Regions from separate parts of the Bacillus mesophilum genome, predicted to be linked through region 1. Evidence: predicted binding sites of a transcription regulator. Region 1 holds the regulator's gene; each other region holds the start of a gene.
The links. Region 1 encodes Rex, which represses fermentation and respiration genes when NADH is low (regulators of the CRP and FNR family bind a similar motif). Its sites were predicted from a motif close to TTGTGAAATATTTCACAA; they were not measured.

Region 1 (5,154 bases):
ATCCCCGAGAAACTCCTCGGCACCCTCTTTTGATAGTTCAATTACTTTAGATGTAATGCGGTTAATGAAATAGCGGTCATGAGAGACAAATAAGATAGTGCCAGGATAATCAATTAGAGCATTTTCCAGAATCTCTTTACTGTCTAAGTCCAGGTGATTGGTAGGCTCGTCCAGTATTAGAAAATTGGATTTTTGCAGCATTAATTTGGCTAAAGCAAGACGCGCTTTTTCGCCGCCGCTTAACGTAGACACGGTTTTTAATACATCATCCCCTGAAAAAAGAAAGTTACCTAAAACGGTTCGAACGTCTTTTTCCAGCATTTGCGGATAATCGTCCCAAAGTTCATTTAAAACTCGCTTATTGGATGTAAGCTCTGCCTGCTGCTGATCATAATACCCAATCGTTACATTAGAACCGTGCAGGATCTTCCCTTGTAAGGCTGGAAGGTTTTCAATAATAGTCTTCAGCAAAGTCGATTTCCCAATCCCATTAGGTCCCACTAAAGCGACACTGTCTCCTCTAGTAATCCGGAAAGAAAGGTTTCCAGCAACTGCTTCACCTGCATAGCCAATAGCGAGATCCATAACCTGCAGCACATCATTGCCTGATTGTCTTTCAATTTGAAAGCCAAAAGATGCTGATTTCTCATCGCCAAGGGGACGATCCATTACATCCATTCGTTCTAATTGTTTACGGCGGCTCTGTGCCCTTTTGGTCGTTGAGGCACGTGCTAGGTTTCGCTGAATAAAATCCTGAAGCTTTGAGATCTCTTCCTGCTGCTTTTCATACTGCTTCATATCACGTTCAAAATCTGCTGCTTTCTGATCTAAATAGCGGCTGTAGTTTCCGGTGAACCTTTTGATCTGATGACGTGAGATTTCATATACCTGTGTAACAACCTTGTCGAGGAAGTACCGATCATGCGAAACAATTAAAATAGCTCCTTCATAGCTCTGCAGGTAGAATTCGAGCCATGAAAGGGTCTCGATGTCCAAATGGTTTGTTGGCTCATCAAGAATAAGCAGATCAGGTTTTGTTAAGAGCAGCTTTCCGAGCGCAAGCCGTGTTTTCTGTCCGCCGCTTAAGGATGATATTTTCGCATCATATCCTATGGTATGAAAGTTCAAGCCGTGTAAAATGGAGCGGATATCTGCTTCATACTGGTAGCCTCCATTCTCTTTAAAGCTGACCTGAAGGCGATCATATTCTTTTAAAATGCGGTTATACATTTCTTCGTTGCTCATTGCGTTAGGATCAGACATCTTTTCTTCTAATGAACGCAATTCTTTTTCTTGCTGCTGTAAAGAAGCAAAAACGGTCAGCATTTCATCCCAAATTGTCAGCTCAGATTCAAGTCCTGTATTTTGCGCCAAATAGCCGATTTCAACTTCCTTTGGCTTCATGATTTCCCCGCTGTCATAAGAGATATGGCCAGCGATTATTTTTAATAAAGTCGATTTGCCTGCTCCGTTTCGTCCAACGAGCGCAATGCGGTCTCTTGTTTGTACTTCCATTTTTATATTCGTTAAAATTGGATCAGCACCAAAGCTTTTATTGAGCTGATTAACTTGTAATAGTATCATGATTTTCACCTCTGCAGTATAAGACAAGTGTATCGTATTCCGCTGAGGTTCGGCAATAAACCGGCGTTATTTGAAGAAATTTGCAAATAAATATGTGAATATGAATACAAACTATACACAAATGCACCTAAAATAGTGTATGATTCTGTTGTGAGGTGTTAGTATATGGGAGATTTAACGCATTTTAATGAAGAAGGCAGAGCTAAGATGGTTGATATTGGCGAAAAAGCCGAAACCGTTCGCACAGCTATTGCCCATTCAAGTATAAAAGTAAATGAGGTCATATACGACAAGATTACGTCTAACAGTATGAAAAAAGGAGACGTATTAGCCGTTGCACAAGTTGCCGGAATTATGGCAAGTAAAAAAACATCTGACATTATTCCAATGTGCCACCCAATTATGCTTACAAGTGTGGACATTTCTTTTGAATGGAAGCTGACAGATTCTGATCATATTCTGCAAATTACGGCTACTGCCAAAACAAAAGGCAGCACAGGTGTTGAAATGGAAGCGTTAACAGCTGCTTCAGCTTGTGCGCTGACTGTATATGATATGTGCAAGGCCGTCGATAAAGGGATGATCATTGGGGAAACCTACTTAATAGAAAAAACAGGCGGCAAAAATGGGGATTTTAAAAGAACGGAGTAGGACGGAGAATACGGAGGTACAATGATGTCAACAGAACAAACCAAAATTCCGCAGGCTACTGCAAAGCGATTACCGCTGTATTATCGATTTTTAAAAAATCTGCATGCATCAGGTAAGCTTCGGGTTTCGTCTGCGGAATTAAGTGATGCTGTAAAAGTTGATTCTGCCACGATCAGAAGGGATTTTTCTTACTTTGGAGCACTTGGAAAAAAAGGCTATGGCTACAATGTGAATTACCTGCTGTCCTTTTTTAGAAAAACGCTCGACCAAGATGAAGTAACAAAGGTTGGTTTAATTGGTGTTGGTAATCTGGGGACTGCTTTATTAAACTATAATTTCTTAAAAAACAACAATACAAAAATTGAAGTGGGCTTCGATGTTTCGCCCGATAAAGTTAATCAAAAAATTGGGGATGTATCCGTTTATCATATGGACGATCTTGAAAAGGTCATTGAAGAAAATGACATCCAAGTTGTGATCTTAACTGTACCTTCTCAGCATGCTCAGACGATTACAGATAGAATTTCACAAAGCACAGTAAAAGGAATTTTAAACTTTACTCCTGCTAGATTAACTGTGCCCCCAGCAATCAGGGTTCACCATATCGACTTAGCCGTGGAATTGCAATCATTAATTTATTTCTTAAAACATTACCCGGCAGATATGTAGGAGATCCCTCCAGGAAAGCATGTCTTGTTCAAAATAAAAATGAGCCCTTATACAGGCTCATTTTTTGTTTTCAAGATTTTTAAGCTTAAAGTGGAAGCTGATCATTTTGAGGCCAGCTCCAATGTCAAAGGTAGCAATGATAATGAGAAGGTTTGTCATGAATCCCCACTCTCCGTTTTGCTGAAGACTTTGAATAGCGATGTAGACAAATAGTATGCCAAGGATCAAATAAATGATGCCTGAAAACAGAGGAGTTCTTCTCATAGTAACCCTCCAATAAATGCTGCCACATGTTCCATTTCCTCCAGCCATTTTTCGATTTCTTCCATGTTAAGCTGCATGACGACTACAAGAGAATTCATGGCTACGTGAGCAAAGATCGGCACAAGGATCCGTTTTGTTTTTACATATAGAAAGGCAAACGTGAACCCCATCGCTGAATAGAGAAGCAAATGTTCAAATTCAGTATGTGCTGCCGCAAAGATGACAGAGCTAAGGAGCGCTGATATGAAAAAGTTAAAGCGTTTATGCAGGCTGCCGAAAATAATCTTCCGGAAAATGATTTCTTCTAAAATCGGTCCAATGATCGACACAACAAGAATAACAATTGACGACGTTTCAATGATACTCATGATTTGCTGTGTGTTCTCTGAACCCATTTCAATGCCAATCATATATTCAATATTTGCAGCAACAGACTGTGCAATCAGTGCTAAAAACACCCCGCCAATGGCCCAGGCGATCGATTTTACAACGGATGATTGCTCAGATAAACTCCGCTCCACTTTCATATCCTTTCGCAGCAGGAAAAGAATGATGATGAGGGCTAGAGAAAAGCTAATCACAAGCCAAGAAGACACGGCCGTACCTTGATCCATTCTAGTGCCAGTTATAAGCTCACTTCCAAACACCATAAGCGGCAAGCCGACAATGGAGGAAAGCTGCATGGCAATATACACAATTAAAATAATCCAGTATTCTTTTTTCAAATGATGATCTCCCTTATGACATAGAATCAAGCATATGCTCTTTTAACCATTTTACTCATAAAGAGGGACTTCTTTCAAATAGAAGGCTACCCCGAACAGCCTTTATGCATAAAAAGAATGTGAATGTATATAATGAAGAGGTTGCCAGAAATGGATCTTTCTGGACTCTGGCATAGGCAATAATAGACTTCCTTTTAAAGTCTAAAATTTTTTATGAAAAATACAGCATCATGCTTGCAAATAAAAGTCAGAACTATTAATATAATAAATGTGTTAGCACTCAAGTCGATAGAGTGCTAATAAATAAATCACTACATAATGATTGAGGAGGTTGTTTCACTTGTTAAAGCCACTAGGTGATCGAATTATTATCGAGCTTGTTGAAACTGAAGAAAAAACTGCAAGCGGTATCGTGCTTCCAGACTCTGCAAAGGAAAAGCCGCAGGAAGGCAAAGTCGTAGCGGTTGGTACTGGACGCGTGCTTGAAAATGGTGAGCGTGTTGCATTGGAAGTTGCTGATGGTGACCGCATTATCTTCTCAAAATATGCTGGAACTGAAGTTAAATACGAAGGCAAAGAATATTTAATTCTTCGTGAAAACGATATTCTCGCAGTAATCGGATAAATCAAAAATAGACTTAGACTTATATTAATTTAAAATCTTTGAGGAGGTTATTACAAATGGCAAAAGAGATTAAATTCAGTGAAGAAGCTCGCCGCTCTATGCTGCGCGGGGTTGATACACTTGCAGATGCAGTAAAAGTAACTCTTGGACCAAAAGGACGCAACGTGGTTCTTGAGAAAAAATTCGGATCTCCGTTAATTACAAATGACGGTGTGACAATCGCGAAAGAAATCGAACTTGAAGATGCATTCGAAAACATGGGTGCGAAGCTTGTAGCAGAAGTAGCAAGCAAAACAAATGATGTTGCTGGTGACGGTACTACAACTGCAACGGTTCTTGCTCAAGCAATGATCCGCGAAGGTCTTAAAAACGTAACAGCTGGCGCAAACCCAATGGGTATCCGCAAAGGTATGGAAAAAGCGGTTCTTACAGCTGTTGAAGAGTTAAAAGCTATTTCTAAGCCAATTGAAGGCAAAGAGTCCATTGCACAGGTTGCTGCAATCTCTGCTGCTGACGAAGAAGTTGGCCAATTAATCGCTGAAGCAATGGAGCGCGTTGGCAACGATGGTGTTATCACAATTGAAGAATCTAAAGGTTTCACAACTGAGCTTGATGTGGTTGAAGGTATGCAATTTG
Region 2 (5,154 bases), on a different contig from region 1:
TATTCTGAAATAACCATCATGCTCATCCATTGAAAATTGATTCAAAATGGTGCCGTTTATTTCGGCGCTCGCCATCATAACGGCTTTTAGACCTTCAAACTTAAATTTATAAATCGTTGTATCCGGACTAAAATCTTCAAAGCTCTCTTCACGCAGTGGCATTAATGAATAATCAGCCGAAGCCATATAAAGATAATCTTTTGACATATACATATTGTCACCGCTGCCAATAAATGAGGATATTACTGCCTCTTTGGTATTTTGCTTCAAATCAAAGACAGCAATATTTGTGAAGTTTTGATCTTTTGATTCTGGTATATAATTGATATTTTTCAAATCCACACGCTGAAAGGATTCCGCTTTTGCAGTATCTTTAAAAATTGGTCGAAGGTCCATATCTGGGTTCTCCTCTAAGATCCAAATATCTGGATATTGATTTGTAACCATAAATACCTTTCCTTCCTTCATCCTTGCTGCTGTCAAGGAACCCTCCACTTCAACTTCTCTTGTTACTTTTGGTTGTTTTTTATTTTCGATATCATAAACAATTGCTTTTACACTTTGATAATATGCGGGAAAAGAAATGTCTTGAACTTTGTTTTCAGCACCCTTTTTATTTTCTGTATAACTGTGTCCTAAAACAACAAGCTGGTTTTCATGCAGAAACAGAGAATGCGGACTAAAATCATGAGTGAACTTCAGCACAGACATGACTTCCATTTCATTAACTGGATGAGCAGATACAATTTGCACTTCGCCATCTGCTGCCCGGTAAATGTATTGACCATCAGTTTTTACCGCATCGGCTTCATCAACTCCATCAACTTGGATATTTGTTTTAGAATACTGTCCTCCTTCCCCGCTGCTTTCCATATTGCTGAACTCTGTAGAACCTGAACTGCTGTATAATCCAGGTCCATTTGAACGCCCTTTATCTTCTAACAGTGTAAGGAAATGGTCATTTATTTGAGCAACTGAATCAGCTTTTGGCAATGTAAGCTCGACATTAAAAAGCTGTTCTGTTTGATGAGCTAATTTTCTTCCGTTCACTGATTGAATGCCCTCTGTCAGTAATAGCTTGTATGAACCTGTTCTTGCTTTAAAGCCTGATTCGGGAGGTTTAACAATGATGCTCTTTTGATCATCACTTAAGTTTATGTCAATATCTTGTTTCTCACCTTGATCGTTAATGACAGATACAGTTTGTGAATTAACTGTTTTTTGATCTAACTTTCGTGAAAAATAAATCTTCCACGTTTTATTGCTGAGTACCTCCACATTTTCATTTTCAATCTGGCTGACAACCTTTAGCTGCGTGCTCATAATAACAGCAGCTATTGCCGCAGGAACAAGAAGCAAAATGCTCATAATAATCCATATCTTTTTCATCGCCATTTCCCCCTTTATTCCTTTTGACGAGAACAATTGGAAGATGGTTACAGTGAAGCTAAAGATTTCTTAGCGGCTTTATTAAGTCTTATATAATTGAATTCCATGTACTCCACTTTTTATTTTCTTTATGCTATTTCTTTGCTTAGCATTAAAAAAAGAGCCTCGTGATTACCGAAGCTCCTTCCAATTAGAATCCTTAATCTTAATATGTATTACCAATCTTGTGTACGATCAAGTAAAAGATCTATTTCTATATGTCTGATTAGATGAGAAAGATCTTCATCAGCCATATCGGATGTATCATCTAATATTTGGTCTATGTCCGCATTAAAGATTTTCATAATCAGACTCCTTGTAACATAAATGCCCCATTAAAAAATATATTGTGACAATAAATTAAACTTTTCATTTACAATACAATTCGAGGTTAAGGACCTTTTTCTGGGGGTATACATAGTTGAAAATATTTTACCCATATATGTACACATATAAACTGCCATAAAAAGAATTTTTACATGGAATGAATTATAGTAAAAAAATTTTAGCTCTACTTACAATATGGGTTAAAAGTGTTTATACTACTCTAGCTTTATCAAAAATACTAATAAAAAATAGGAGTTACCAATCATTTACTAGTCTATTTATGAACTTTTTGTGACAAAAACACGTCTTCTAATCATGAACATTTTGTGACACAAATCACAAATGATTGTAATTAACATTATATGAGACTAATATAGAGACTGTTAATGTGAACAATATATAGTTTAGTAATGATGAAAATTATATTTCATTCATTGATTGATGAAAGGAGCACAATAATGAAACTTAAATCGGCAATCCTCTTTCTAGTTATTACTATTGCCACAGTGCTTACAGGGTGTGAACAATTAATTGTTCTGGATCCAAAAGGCCCGCAAGCAGCAACACAGGCAAATGACATTATCATCTCAGCTAGTATCATGTTATTTATCGTATTGGCTGTGTTTGGTATTTTGGCCTACATGTTAATTAAATACAGAGCTTCAAAGCAAAAAGAAGATTATGAACCGCCGCATATTGAAGGCAGCATACTCGTTGAATCAATCTGTGTTGGTATTCCTGTCCTGATTGTTGCTGTCCTCTCTTTTATGTCTGTGCAAAGCAACTATAAAGTCGAAGCAACTCCAGCGGGATATGAAGATAAAGAACCTTTAGTTGTTTATGCATCATCTTCAGCATGGAAGTGGCATTTCAGCTACCCAGAAGAAGGAATTGAAACGGTAAATTACCTATACGTTCCAACTGACCGTGCTCTAGAATTCAAATTATACTCTTTTGGAACAATCAGCAGTTTCTGGATTCCGCAATTAGGCGGACAAAAATATGCAATGTCCGATATGGTTAACACTTTGCATCTTGCTGCAGATGTCCCTGGTGAATATATGGGAAGAAATGCTAACTTTAATGGTAAAGGCTTTGCTGAGAATACATTTAATGTTACAGCAATGCCTCAAAACGAATTTGACGACTGGGTAGAAGAAGTGAAAGATACAGCTTCACCTATTACTGAAGAAAAGTTTGATGAACTACTTGAACCAGGTCATCTTGGTCAATTAACTTTTACTGGTACACATCTTGACTTCCGTCCAGCTCCTGAAGGTGAACATGGCGGACATAATCACGGATCATCTGGTAACGAAGACGATTCTGATGAAGAAAATCATGAAGATCATGATCATGAGGACCACGATCACGAGGAATCTGAACATCATCATTAATATGCAGATAAATATTTAAAGCTAGTAAACTTGTTTGTTATACGTGAAAGGAGATAAAATCGTATGGAATTCTTTGAACGATTCGCCATACCGCATCCAAGCCCAGCAATATACGCTTCCATGGTCGCTATTGGATTAACCGTAATTGCTATCATCGCTGGATTAACTTACTTTAAAAAATGGGGTTATTTATGGCGCGAATGGTTAACAACTGTTGACCATAAACGAATCGGTATAATGTATTTAATTTCTGCGCTTCTTATGCTGTTCCGCGGTGGCGCTGATGCGATCATGATGAGAGCTCAGCTGTCAATGCCGGAGAACAAATTATTAGATGCACAGCACTATAATGAAATATTCACAACTCACGGAGTTGTTATGATTATGTTCATGGTAATGCCATTTATTATGGCACTGATGAACTTTGTTGTACCTTTGCAAATTGGTGCGAGAGATGTCGCTTTCCCACGTTTGAATGCTTTAAGTTTTTGGTTATTTTTCATGGGAGCAATGCTCTTTAACATCTCATTCGTAATCGGCGGTTCACCTGACGCAGGCTGGACTTCGTACTTCCCGTTAGCAGGAACCGAGTTTAGTGAGTCAGTCGGGACGAACTATTATATGATTGCCCTGCAGATTGCTGGGATCGGTACTCTGGCAACAGGGATCAACTTTATGACAACCATCTTAAAAATGAGAGCACCAGGCATGACTTTAATGAAAATGCCTATGTTCACATGGTCAGCTTTTATCACAAATATTATTATCGTTTTTGCATTCCCAGTACTAACAGTTGCTCTTGCAATGGGTACACTTGACCGTCTATTCGCTTCTAATTTCTTTACAACGAATAATGGCGGAATGGACATGTTATGGGCCAACCTGTTCTGGGTTTGGGGACATCCTGAAGTATATATTTTAGTATTGCCTGCGTTTGGTATATATAGTGAGATCATTTCAACTTTCGCGCGCAGAAACCTTTACGGCTACAAATCAATGGTCGCATCAATGGTTATTATTTCATTGCTTTCGTTCCTTGTTTGGGTTCACCACTTCTTTACAATGGGTCAAGGTGCGTTTGTTAACAGTATCTTCTCAATTACAACAATGGCCATTGCCGTTCCAACAGGTGTAAAGATCTTTAACTGGCTGTTTACACTCTGGAAAGGAAAAATTGTTATTACGACACCAATGCTTTATTCCCTGCTATTCATTCCGCTATTTACAATCGGCGGAGTTACCGGAGTAATGCTCGGAATGTCAGCAGCTGACTATCAGTATCACAACACAATGTTCTTAGTTGCTCACTTCCATTTAGTTATTATTCCAGGCGTAGTATTCGCTATGCTTGCAGGTTTAACTTATTACTGGCCAAAAATGTTTGGCTTTATGTTAAACGAAAGACTTGGAAAATTAAGTGCCTGGATTATTTCCATCAGTACACTTGTTGCTTTCATTCCAATGTTCTTCTCTGGTCTGGATGGTCAGGCAAGAAGAATGTACACATATTCTGAACAAGCAGGCTTTACAATGTGGAATATGATTTCTTTTGTTGGAGCAGCCGGCCTTGCAATCGGTTTTGCGTTGATTGTCTATAATATTTACTATAGTATTCGTTACGCTCCAAGAGACATCGGTTCAGATCCATGGGATGCAAGATCACTTGAATGGGCTACACATAGTCCAGTACCGGAATATAACTTTGCAATTGTTCCAAATGTTGATTCAACTGAAGCATTCTGGGATGCTAAAAAGAAAGGCCACAAGCTGTTTAAAGGTGAACTCGAAAAGATTCACATGCCAAACAACAGTCCAATTCCTTTCATCATGAGCAGCATCTTCTTTGTATGGGGCTTCTCATTCGTATTTGCAATGTGGATTCCATTAATTATTGCAACGATCGGAATTTTCGGCTGCATGGCTTATCAGTCATTTGAAAAAGATCATGGCCGCTATATCTCTGTCGAAGAAATAAAAGAAACTGAAGAAAAACTGGGAGGTC
Region 3 (5,154 bases), on a different contig from region 1:
TTTTAAAGATTAAGTATGGTAAAAAGGCTTGGAATGATTAACTCATTCCAAGCCTTTTTTGTTACTTATACCCCTTTTCATAAACCTGCTTACCTGTTAAATAATATTCCTGCTTTTCATGCTCTGGCACCATAGAGCCGCCCGTTGCCCATACAATATGCGTTGTGTTCTGCATAACATGCTGCAGCCCCTGCTTTCTGGAGTACGAGTCGTTTTCCTGCAATCGAAGGTAACCGCTGAATCCAGCCAGTGCTGATGGTTCCAGATATAGATTCTCGTGCTTTGCCAATTGATATAGGAGAGCAAATAGCCTGTCATCTGAAACCGTAAAAATGCCGCTGACAGCATATTTGATTGCTCGTGCCACTAAGCCGGATGGCCGCCCAACAGCAAGTCCGTCTGCTGCCGTTTTATTATCGAGTCCAATGTCCTGAACAGAAATTTGATCGTCAAGTCCTGTCATTAAACCGAGAAGCATGCAGGGAGAATGAACTGGTTCTACAAAAAAGCAGTGTACATGCTCGCCGAAAACTTTTTTCAGTCCAAAAGTAACACCACCTGGTCCTCCGCCTACGCCACATGGAAGATAAACAAAAAGAGGGTTTTCACGGTCAATTGCGATCCCCTGGTGATCCAGCTGTTTTTGCAGCCGAAGTGCTGCAGTTGCATATCCAAGAAATAGATGCTTGGAATCTTCGTCATCAACAAAGTACATATGATCATCCCGCTCCGCCTGTGCCCGTCCTGTAGCGACCGCTTCACTAAAATCACCACTATGCTCAATAACGCTGGCACCTTTTGTCCGCAGCAAATCCTTTTTCCATTGCTTCGCATCAGCTGACATATGAACATATACATTAAAGCCCAGTTCTGCCCCCATAATTCCAATACTCAGTCCTAAATTTCCGGTAGAGCCAACGGCAATGCTATACTGCGAAAAAAATTGCCTAAAAGCTGCACTTGCAAATACCTCATAATTGTCATGTTGGTTTAGTAATTGATGCTTCAGTGCAAGATCTTCCGCATGCTTCAGCACCTCGTAAATGCCGCCCCGAGCTTTTATCGAACCAGAGATTGGCAAATGACTGTCACATTTTAATAGCAGCTCACCTGGTATCTTTATGCCAAAAGAATCAGCCAATTCAATCGCCATGTTTTCCATCTTAATAAGAGGAGACTCTATTATGCCTCCGCTCTTTCTGCTGTCTGGAAAAACCTTTTCTATAAATGGGGCAAACCTTCGTAACCTTTTTTCAGCGTCTTCAATATCCGACAGCCCAAGATCTTCCGGCAGCTCGTTTCGATAATTGAGGTTCTCCCAAGCTGTTTCTCTATACACACGTAAATTCTTTATCAGTGGATACTTACTTTCAAGATCAGCAATAGTGATGTCATCCATATTTTCCCCTCCGCGGCGCTCATTTTGCTACTAACATACAATGAGAAAGCGGGTTCGGGCAAGGTTAAAAGTTCATTTTTGTGCCAGAAGGGTCTTTTACAGTATACTGCCCATCCATTTCAGCTACGGCTGCTCCAAGCATATTTAGCCTCTTAACAGCGGCTTGCCGTTCCTCTTCATTCGGGAATACGAGTGTAAAAGATTCCATTCCGGCATGATCTTCAAGCGGAGCTGGAGCTCCAATCCCATTCCAAGTATTTAACCCGATATGGTGATGATATCCACCAGTTGAAATGAAAAGTGCCTGCCCTCCATAAGTGCAAACCGTTTCAAATCCAAGACCTTCTAAATAGAACTCTTTAGTCTTATGGAATTCTGAAACGTGCAGATGGATATGCCCCATGATCGTTCCAGCGGGCAGACCGCTCCAAGATGCTCCATCCCATTCTGATAAAACACCTTCTACATCCATGGCATTTGTTGCCATGACAACCTCTCCATCTTTCCACTCCCAGCCTTCTGATGAACGATCATGATAAATTTCAATTCCATTTCCATCAGGATCAGCCAGGTAAAGGGCTTCACTCACTAGATGATCAGATGCCCCTTGCAGCGGATAGCCTGTACTGATTAAATGACGAATAACGGCTGCCAGGTCTCTGCGCTCTGGAAGAAGGAGTGCAAAGTGATATAAACCTGTTGTTCTGTTTTGCTTTGGGGAAATGGTGCTTGGCTGAGTTAATGTAATAAGCCCTGTCTTACCATCAGCAGACAAACGAACGATTTCCTCCGATTTCTCTATAACTTTTAAACCTAAAATGTCCTGATAGAATGCCAGTGATCTTTGCAAATCCTGAACCTTTAATTGAACTTGGCTAACATAAACATGTGGAGCCTCGTGAAATTTCATATTATTTTCTCCTTCTCATATACTTACTTTATGTAAGTTATTATATTTTCGAAATTAACAAATGTCAATATACAGCCTCTGGAACCCAAGTATGATTTTTCCTGTGATAAATATAACTATGCTGCTTTATACACTCACAAATGTTTCTTGTCTATTGCACTTTAATAAGAAATCCTATGTTTACTCTGCCCATATAGTTTTAAATGTAAGCGTTTTACAAACAGTGCTAAAACGTTCACATCATTATGGAAATCTTTGCATTAAACTATAGGTATATGTGATGTACTTCACAGCATTTCACTTATTACCGGAGGTTTTCCGATATGTCTTTTTATAAACCAGATGAAATTGCAAGTTATTCAGTTGATATGGGTGTAAAAAAAGCAGATTATCCTATTATGAGAACACTGATTTTGGGATTTCAAGCTGGCGCATTTATTGCGCTAGGCTATCTGCTTTATATTCGTGTGACTGCACCATTAGCTGGCGATCTAGCTGGAATCAGCTCATTTTTGGGTGCCGCTCTCTTTCCAATTGGTCTTATCCTAACATTAATTGCCGGCGGTGAGCTGCTCACCGGAAATATGATGGTTCTTCCTCTCGCTAGTATGGCAAAGAAAGTGTCGGTCGCTTCTGTCGCAAAGAACTGGGGACTAGTGACTGTCAGCAATTTTGCTGGCGCATTGTTCGTTGCTTACTTTTTCGGCCATATTGCCGGGCTGACAGAGAGCGGCGTATTTCTTGAAAAAACGGTTAGCATTGCTGAACATAAAGTAGAGGCCGCTTTCCTGCCTGCTTTTATCTCCGGAATCGGCTGCAACTGGCTAGTGGCGGCTGCCGTTTGGCTATCCTACGGCGCCAAAGACACAACAGGAAAAATACTTGGAATCTGGTTTCCGACCATGGCCTTTGTTGCAATTGGATTCCAGCATGTCGTTGCTAACATGTTTGTCATTCCAGCTGCTATTTTTGCCGGACATCTTTCATGGGCAAGCTATATCGAAAATTTCATCCCTGTTTATTTAGGCAATGCTGTTGGCGGCTCAATCTTTATTGGCTTTGCGTATTGGATGGCCTATAAATTCAAAAGAGAGCCTTTGCAGATTCATCAAACTGAGATAAAACATCATGATGCCTCTTAAAATCATCGCCTCTGATTAAATCGAGCATAACAAAACTATTCCATTCACCACTAAAAGCCGGCTTCCATAATAAAATGGAAACGGCTTTTTAATTTGTCTTACTTCCTTGTAGCTACAGGGATTTCTCAGGTTTTTGATGGGAGCTGAGGATTTTCAATAAGGATAGCAGGGAACTACTTTGTATAAGGAATAGCATCCAAAGATACTGATGCTTATATAAATACGGGGAGGGTTTAGTTGTACCCTCCCCCACGTTACTTACTTTTGTACTGTTCTTGTGTGGATCTCCGGTCCGTGGTTAATGTTGATGTTTGGCGGCAGCTGGATGTATATGATGGGTACATTGTAAGCAAAATCTCTACCTATACCTTCCTCACTCAGAAATTGGTTGCTAGTAAAGTTAGTTGTGACTAGATTCATGTCAAGATAGTTCCTGCCAGTTATGGAAATGGCTAGTTCTTTGTCTTGAATTTCAGCTTGGAGAGTTGCCATCTGATCACTTACATCATACTGGTTAATTTGAGCATAGGGTCCGAAAATAGTTACATCCACTTTTTGATCCTGCTCTTGTTTCTCTTTCAGAATAAACAGTGAATTTTCCGGATATTGTGAAGTCAGTTCTAAAGTGTCTTCCTCATAATCAAAATGATACTCCACTGTTTTATATTGCTCATCAATTTCCTGATAGTTCCCTGACAATAATTCACTTTCCACACCAAATAATTCCGTTTCAGCTTTTGATAATGTCAGGTTATCATTCATTAAAAGAACCAATGCCATACTGGCAATCAATACAATGGAGTAAGCAATGAGAAGCCAATGAGTGAGTTTTTTCTTTTTTCTCCATGATCTCATTTTCTCACCTCCAATTTTGCAAAGATCATCGTGGCTGCTGTGTAAAACAACGTACTGACACAAAGCACCTTAGCCGCAAAGAACCAGAACTGTGCCTCAAATGCAAAGAATTCAATAAAGCCTTGCGGAATACTTATGGAAAAAGCGTTACTGCCGAAGCTGATCAGCAGTCCCACGAACAATAGAATAAATAATTTATTGATTTGCACACATGCCCCAATAAAATAACCGGCTGCACTAAACAACATCATATAAAGGAATGAAGCCGCAATACTGATTAAAAAGGCATTCAGTGAAAACGAAGTTTCATAGTACACCTCGTCAGAGAAACGCAAGGCAAATGCCCTAGGCAGAAACCCAGCCATTCCAGCAAAAATACTCCCAATCCCGCTAAGTGTCAGCAGAAAAAAAATGTTAGACAAGCTGCCTGAAACCCGGCTCGCCACAAATGAGAAATCAGCATATCGGTTGTGCTTTGTTGTCATGGTGATGGCTGCAATAAAAACCCATAAAAATGTAAAGGCAATAATAACATCAGCGGAATAGGAACGTATATTATATGAAAATAACCCATCAGAACCACCCATACTGCTGGTAGAATTGAAAGAAAACACAACAGCAATCAGTTGTATGAATACGAGTGAGCTGAACACATCTAAATTAGATTTAAATTTAAAAAAGTATTGCTTCTTGACAATATTACTTAATTTCGCGGCTTGCGAAGACATGGTCAATTCCCCCTTTCGACATACCTGTTAAATGAATACTCATTTCGGTTGCAGATACAGATGAAAAAACGAGTCCAGGTACAGTTTGGGACTGTCCTTGATTTTTCACAATGACATAAT
Region 4 (5,154 bases), on a different contig from region 1:
CTCCTTTTCTTACTGGCTCGTTGAGTAAACCTTTTACAGCACTTGCCATTTTGATGTTAATGGAAGAGGGGAGAATTGAACTCGAACAGTCTATTGATACCTATTTGCCAGAGTTTCAATATGCTGCACCCCATGAAAATAAAATAACAGTTTATCACTTATTGCGGCAAACAAGCGGAATTGCTCAATATGATGGTTTAAAGGTTACCGATAGAGACAACTTTAAAAACTGGGATATTGCTGCTGCAGTTAGGGAATTGAGTGGAGTCAAACTCGCTCACTCGCCCGGTGAAAAATATGAATATAACTCTGCCAATTACTTATTGCTGGGAAGAATTGTAGAAAATGTTAGCGGCACAGATTATGATGAATACGTAATAAACCATATTTTTAAACCATTAGACATGAATCATACTGGAGCAAATGCTGAACAAGTGAGGAAATTGAATCTAATTGCTGGTTTTGAGTCATGGTTCGGCAAGCCGGTTAAAAGTAAATTTTTATATGATCAAGCGGGAGCGCCTTACGGATATATTGTATCTACGGCAAATGACCTAACAAAATTTCTAACATTTTTATTAGAGGGGAACAAGAATATAATATCTGAAGAAGGTATGAAGCTTTTCACTTCACTGCCTGAAGATGGAAATTCGTATGGGATTGGCTGGCATTTTAACGAAGAAGGAAGATTCTTATTTCATGGAGGCGCTACCCGCGATTATAGAGCTGAGATGTATTTTCGGCCGGAAATACATCAGGCTGCTATACTATTAACAAATAAGTATCACTCATTAGAAGATCCACAAGTTTACTTTATGATGAATGGAATTCGGGATTTACTAATCCATGATCATACAGATGCATTGCCAGAGCAGTCTCATTTATTTCAATGGATACTGCTTGCCATCATTTTTTTCCTTGTTATTTTAGCTATCATGCGAATTATGCGAAAGAATCAAACAAAGAAAAGATATCTGTCCTATATTTTCTCCTCGATGTTTTTGTTTATTGCCATTGGTGCCATTCCAATGATTGTAATGACACAGCAAATTCCGTGGAGAAGCTTTCAAATATTCGCACCTGATTTAGCTTTTTTAGTATATTCCTTAATGTTTCTATTTTTATTACATGCAGTAATCCCATTAAAGTTCTTTTTTTCTAAAGATAAGAGCAGTTCAACAGCAAATTAAACATAAAAAAGCAAGGGACTCCCAATCATAAGAATCCCTTGCTTTTCTTATAAATTCTCTCTAACCAGCGGCATACTCATACACCTAGGGCCGCCTCTTCCTCTCGATAGCTCTGAGCTTTCAATTTCGATGACTTCAATTCCATGCTCACGGAGAACTTTATTGGTGACCGTATTGCGGTCGTAGGTAACAACAACGCCTGGTGCGATGGAAAGTGTATTAGACCCATCATTCCATTGCTCCCGGGCAGCTGCGATCGGACATCCGCCTCCACAGGGAATTAACGTGATTTCTTTAAGATTTAACACTTCCTTTAATGCACTTGTTAAATCAGATTTCCTGGAAATCGCAAATTCGCCTTCTTCGCTTGTTTTTTCAAGAATATAAATATTAAGTCCGCCTTCTTCACTTTCAATGCCGGGATGATAGGTGAATTTGTCATAATCAACCATTGTAAACACAGTATCTAAATGCATATAAGCTCTCTTTTTCGGAATCTCAACTGCCATTACCTTCTTAAAGGTATTGTTCTGCTTAAATACTTCTGATGCTAATTTTTCAATTCCTTGAGCAGTTGTTCTTGCACTTACGCCAATTGCTAAAACTTCACTGCTTAAAACAAGCTGATCGCCGCCCTCCATTGAATAAACATCATTCCTGGAGAAGTACGTTTGTGTTTGAGCATCTCGAAAGCGGGGGTGATACTTCATAATCGTATCAACAAAGATGGACTCACGCCTTCTGGCAGGCTCATACATACGATTAATGGAAAGCCCATTCCCAATGACCGCTGCTGGATCTCTCGTAAAATAAAGATTTGGCATCGGATCTAAATAAAACGGATAGTGCTCATTTGTTATTTCATGCAGGTGCACTTGCTTGCTTTTCGGAATTTTCGATTTAGGCACTCCTGACATGACAATACTGACGAGCTCGTCTCCTTCTAATGATTGAAAGTACTCTTTTACACTGTCGTATGAGCCGTCTAAGTTTTCCAAGCCATCTTTTAAGATCTCATGCATAAAATATTGCCTTGCATCCTGATTCTGTACGGCTTCTTTCATTAAAACGTCAAGATATAAAACTTCGATGTCTCTATTCGTTAATTGTTGTGCAAAATAGTCATGTTCTTTTTGAATGATGGGAAGGTGAGGAGTATCATCGAATAATAGTCTTTCTAAGTATTGTGGCATTAAATGCTCGATTTCTAATCCTGGTCTATGTAGCATAACTGTTTTAAGTCTACCGATTTCTGAAGTTACATTTAATTGCTGCTGCATTCTATATTTCCTCCTAATTTCTTTCTATTTGAGCCGTTCCCTTCAAATTGGTAGAGTAAACAGATCAATTACATGTATAAATATTCACCCCCTCCTTCGAAGGATAAAAGCGAATATTTTCACCAATAGTATGGGATGGGAGCGTAAAATCATGCATAAGTCTCAAAAATTTATGTCCGCTATATATGTACAAAACAAAAAAATATGATAAAGTTATAAGTGGAAATGCTCAACAATATAAGGTTTTCACTGTCCTTCAAGAGAGGACAAATGTATTATTTTTATAAAAAAGATCGAATGGAGGCTAAATTATGACAAGCAAAAAATTAGATTCATTCCTTGATGAAAATTTAAATGATCTAAAAGGCAGAGGTTTATATAATGTAATTGATCCATTGGAGAGTCCAAATGGTCCAAAGATCAAAATTAATGGGAAAGAACTCATTAATTTATCTTCTAATAATTATTTAGGACTGGCAACAGATGAAAGATTAAAGAAAGCTGCAAGAGAAGCTGTAGAAAAATATGGTGTAGGAGCAGGGGCTGTTAGAACGATAAACGGTACGCTCGATATCCATTTGGAGCTTGAAGAAAAACTTGCACAATTTAAGTATACCGAAGCAGCAATTGCTTATCAATCAGGATTTAATTGCAATATGGCTGCTATTTCAGCTGTAATGGACAAAAATGATGCCATTTTGTCTGATGAATTAAACCACGCTTCTATCATTGACGGCTGCCGTCTATCAAAAGCAAAAATCATTAGATTCAATCATTCAGATATGGATGATTTACGTACGAAGGCAAAAGAAGCAACCGAGTCAGGTCTTTATAATAAGATCATGGTGATTACAGATGGCGTTTTCTCCATGGACGGTGACATTGCGAAGCTGCCAGAGATTGTGGAGATTGCAGAAGAGTTTGACTTAATTACATATGTTGATGATGCACATGGTTCAGGCGTTCTGGGCAAAGGAGCGGGTACTGTTAAGCATTTTGGTTTATCCGATAAAATTGATTTCCAAATTGGGACACTTTCAAAAGCAATTGGGGTTGTAGGCGGCTATGTTGCCGGAAAGCAATCGTTAATTGATTGGTTAAAGGTCCGCAGCAGACCATTCTTATTCTCCACATCTTTAACACCTGCAGATATTGCTGCATGTATTAAATCCATTGAAATTTTAATGGAGAGCACCGAGCTAAATGAAAAGCTATGGGAAAATGCCAATTACCTTAAGGATGGCCTGAAAAAGCTTGGCTTTGACATTGGAGAAAGTGAAACACCAATAACACCATGCATTATCGGAGACGAAGTAAAAACGCAGGAGTTCAGCAAGCGCCTAAATGAAAAGGGTGTTTATGCAAAATCGATCGTGTTTCCGACTGTACCAAGAGGAACAGGCCGTGTAAGAAATATGCCTTCTGCTGCACATACAACTGAAATGCTTGATGAAGCACTTGGAATTTATGAAAAAGCAGGAAAGGAAATGGGATTGATTTAAAGAAAATGGTGAAGGGAAGGAACATTGATAATCCTTCCCTCTAACTGAAAAGGAAGCGACTGGAATTTCCTCGTTACTTTTCCTTCCAAATATTCAAAGGATCAATTCCTTGGAACTGTCATCAAAGAATAAAGAACAAAAGTTTGTTAAAATCAATAAAGCTATAGGGCTTTGTCTTCATTAGAAAGGGCTGGGGGATGAGTATGAAACGAATAATGATTACTGGGGCATTAGGGCAAATTGGTTCAGAGCTTACAGTGAAATTGAGAGAAATTTATGGTGCAGATCAAGTTATCGCAACGGATATAAGAAAAAATGAAACAGAAGCTGCTTTGTCTGGTCCTTTTGAAATGGTAGACGTGACGGATGCACGAACGATGTTAGAGGTTGCAAAAAAATACAATGTTGATAGTGTAATCCATATGGCTGCCCTGTTGTCGGCAACAGCGGAAGCAAACCCTGTTTTTGCTTGGAATCTAAACATGGGCGGACTGATGAACGCTCTTGAGACGGCGAGAGAATTAAAAGCCCAATTCTTCACACCAAGCTCAATTGGTGCATTCGGACCATCAACTCCTAAAGATCGAACACCTCAGGATACTATACATCGACCAACAACGATGTATGGAGTAAATAAGGTAGCTGGAGAATTGTTGTCAGATTATTATTTTCATAAGTTCGGAGTGGACACAAGAGGATTGCGTTTTCCTGGTTTAATTTCATATGTCACTCCTCCAGGCGGCGGTACAACAGACTACGCTGTGGAAATCTACTATGAAGCAGTTAAGAATGGCAAATATACTTCCTATATTGATAAAGGAACATATATGGATATGATGTATATGCCAGATGCTTTGGATGCAATCGTTCAATTAATGGAGGCCGATCCAAGTAAGCTTAAGCACCGAAATTCGTTTAACGTTACTGCGATGAGCTTTGAACCTGAGCAGATTGCTGCAGAAATTAGAAAACATATTCCTCATTTTGAAATCTCATATAAGGTTGACCCTATTCGCCAAAGCATCGCTGATAGCTGGCCAAATTCCATTGATGACTCTGCCGCAGTCGAAGAATGGGGTTTCAAAGCCAACTTTGACTTAGGGAAGATGACAGAGAATATGCTGGATAAACTTAAACAAAAATAAATAATCTTATTCAGGGGTAAAACCATTCAAAGATGAG

Region 2: the regulator Rex is predicted to act here: its motif matches at 2,080-2,097, upstream of qoxA (cytochrome aa3 quinol oxidase subunit II).
Region 3: the regulator Rex is predicted to act here: its motif matches at 2,585-2,602, upstream of F7732_RS18360 (formate/nitrite transporter family protein).
Region 4: the regulator Rex is predicted to act here: its motif matches at 2,578-2,595, upstream of arcA (arginine deiminase).

Annotation. Positions count from the first base shown of each region.
Region 1 covers NZ_WBOT01000009.1:3,826-8,979, forward strand. Annotated here, with positions in the region: gene F7732_RS19750 (ABC-F family ATP-binding cassette domain-containing protein) at 1-1,584, opposite strand, end outside; gene moaC (cyclic pyranopterin monophosphate synthase MoaC) at 1,750-2,235, shown strand; gene F7732_RS19760 (redox-sensing transcriptional repressor Rex) at 2,260-2,904, shown strand; gene F7732_RS19765 (YdiK family protein) at 2,962-3,168, opposite strand; gene F7732_RS19770 (CPBP family intramembrane glutamic endopeptidase) at 3,165-3,893, opposite strand; gene groES (co-chaperone GroES) at 4,234-4,518, shown strand; gene groL (chaperonin GroEL) at 4,575-5,154, shown strand, end outside.
Region 2 covers NZ_WBOT01000010.1:41,998-47,151, forward strand. Annotated here, with positions in the region: gene F7732_RS20360 (beta-propeller domain-containing protein) at 1-1,389, opposite strand, end outside; gene F7732_RS23315 (hypothetical protein) at 1,605-1,733, opposite strand; gene qoxA (cytochrome aa3 quinol oxidase subunit II) at 2,214-3,152, shown strand; gene qoxB (cytochrome aa3 quinol oxidase subunit I) at 3,216-5,154, shown strand, end outside.
Region 3 covers NZ_WBOT01000007.1:66,978-72,131, forward strand. Annotated here, with positions in the region: gene F7732_RS18345 (general stress protein) at 1-13, shown strand, start outside; gene F7732_RS18350 (D-serine ammonia-lyase) at 62-1,399, opposite strand; gene F7732_RS18355 (VOC family protein) at 1,464-2,309, opposite strand; gene F7732_RS18360 (formate/nitrite transporter family protein) at 2,633-3,451, shown strand; gene F7732_RS18365 (hypothetical protein) at 3,710-4,306, opposite strand; gene F7732_RS18370 (hypothetical protein) at 4,303-5,034, opposite strand; gene F7732_RS18375 (ATP-binding cassette domain-containing protein) at 5,006-5,154, opposite strand, start outside.
Region 4 covers NZ_WBOT01000001.1:806,520-811,673, forward strand. Annotated here, with positions in the region: gene F7732_RS03995 (serine hydrolase domain-containing protein) at 1-1,190, shown strand, start outside; gene arcA (arginine deiminase) at 1,238-2,470, opposite strand; gene F7732_RS04005 (glycine C-acetyltransferase) at 2,782-3,972, shown strand; gene F7732_RS04010 (L-threonine 3-dehydrogenase) at 4,176-5,117, shown strand.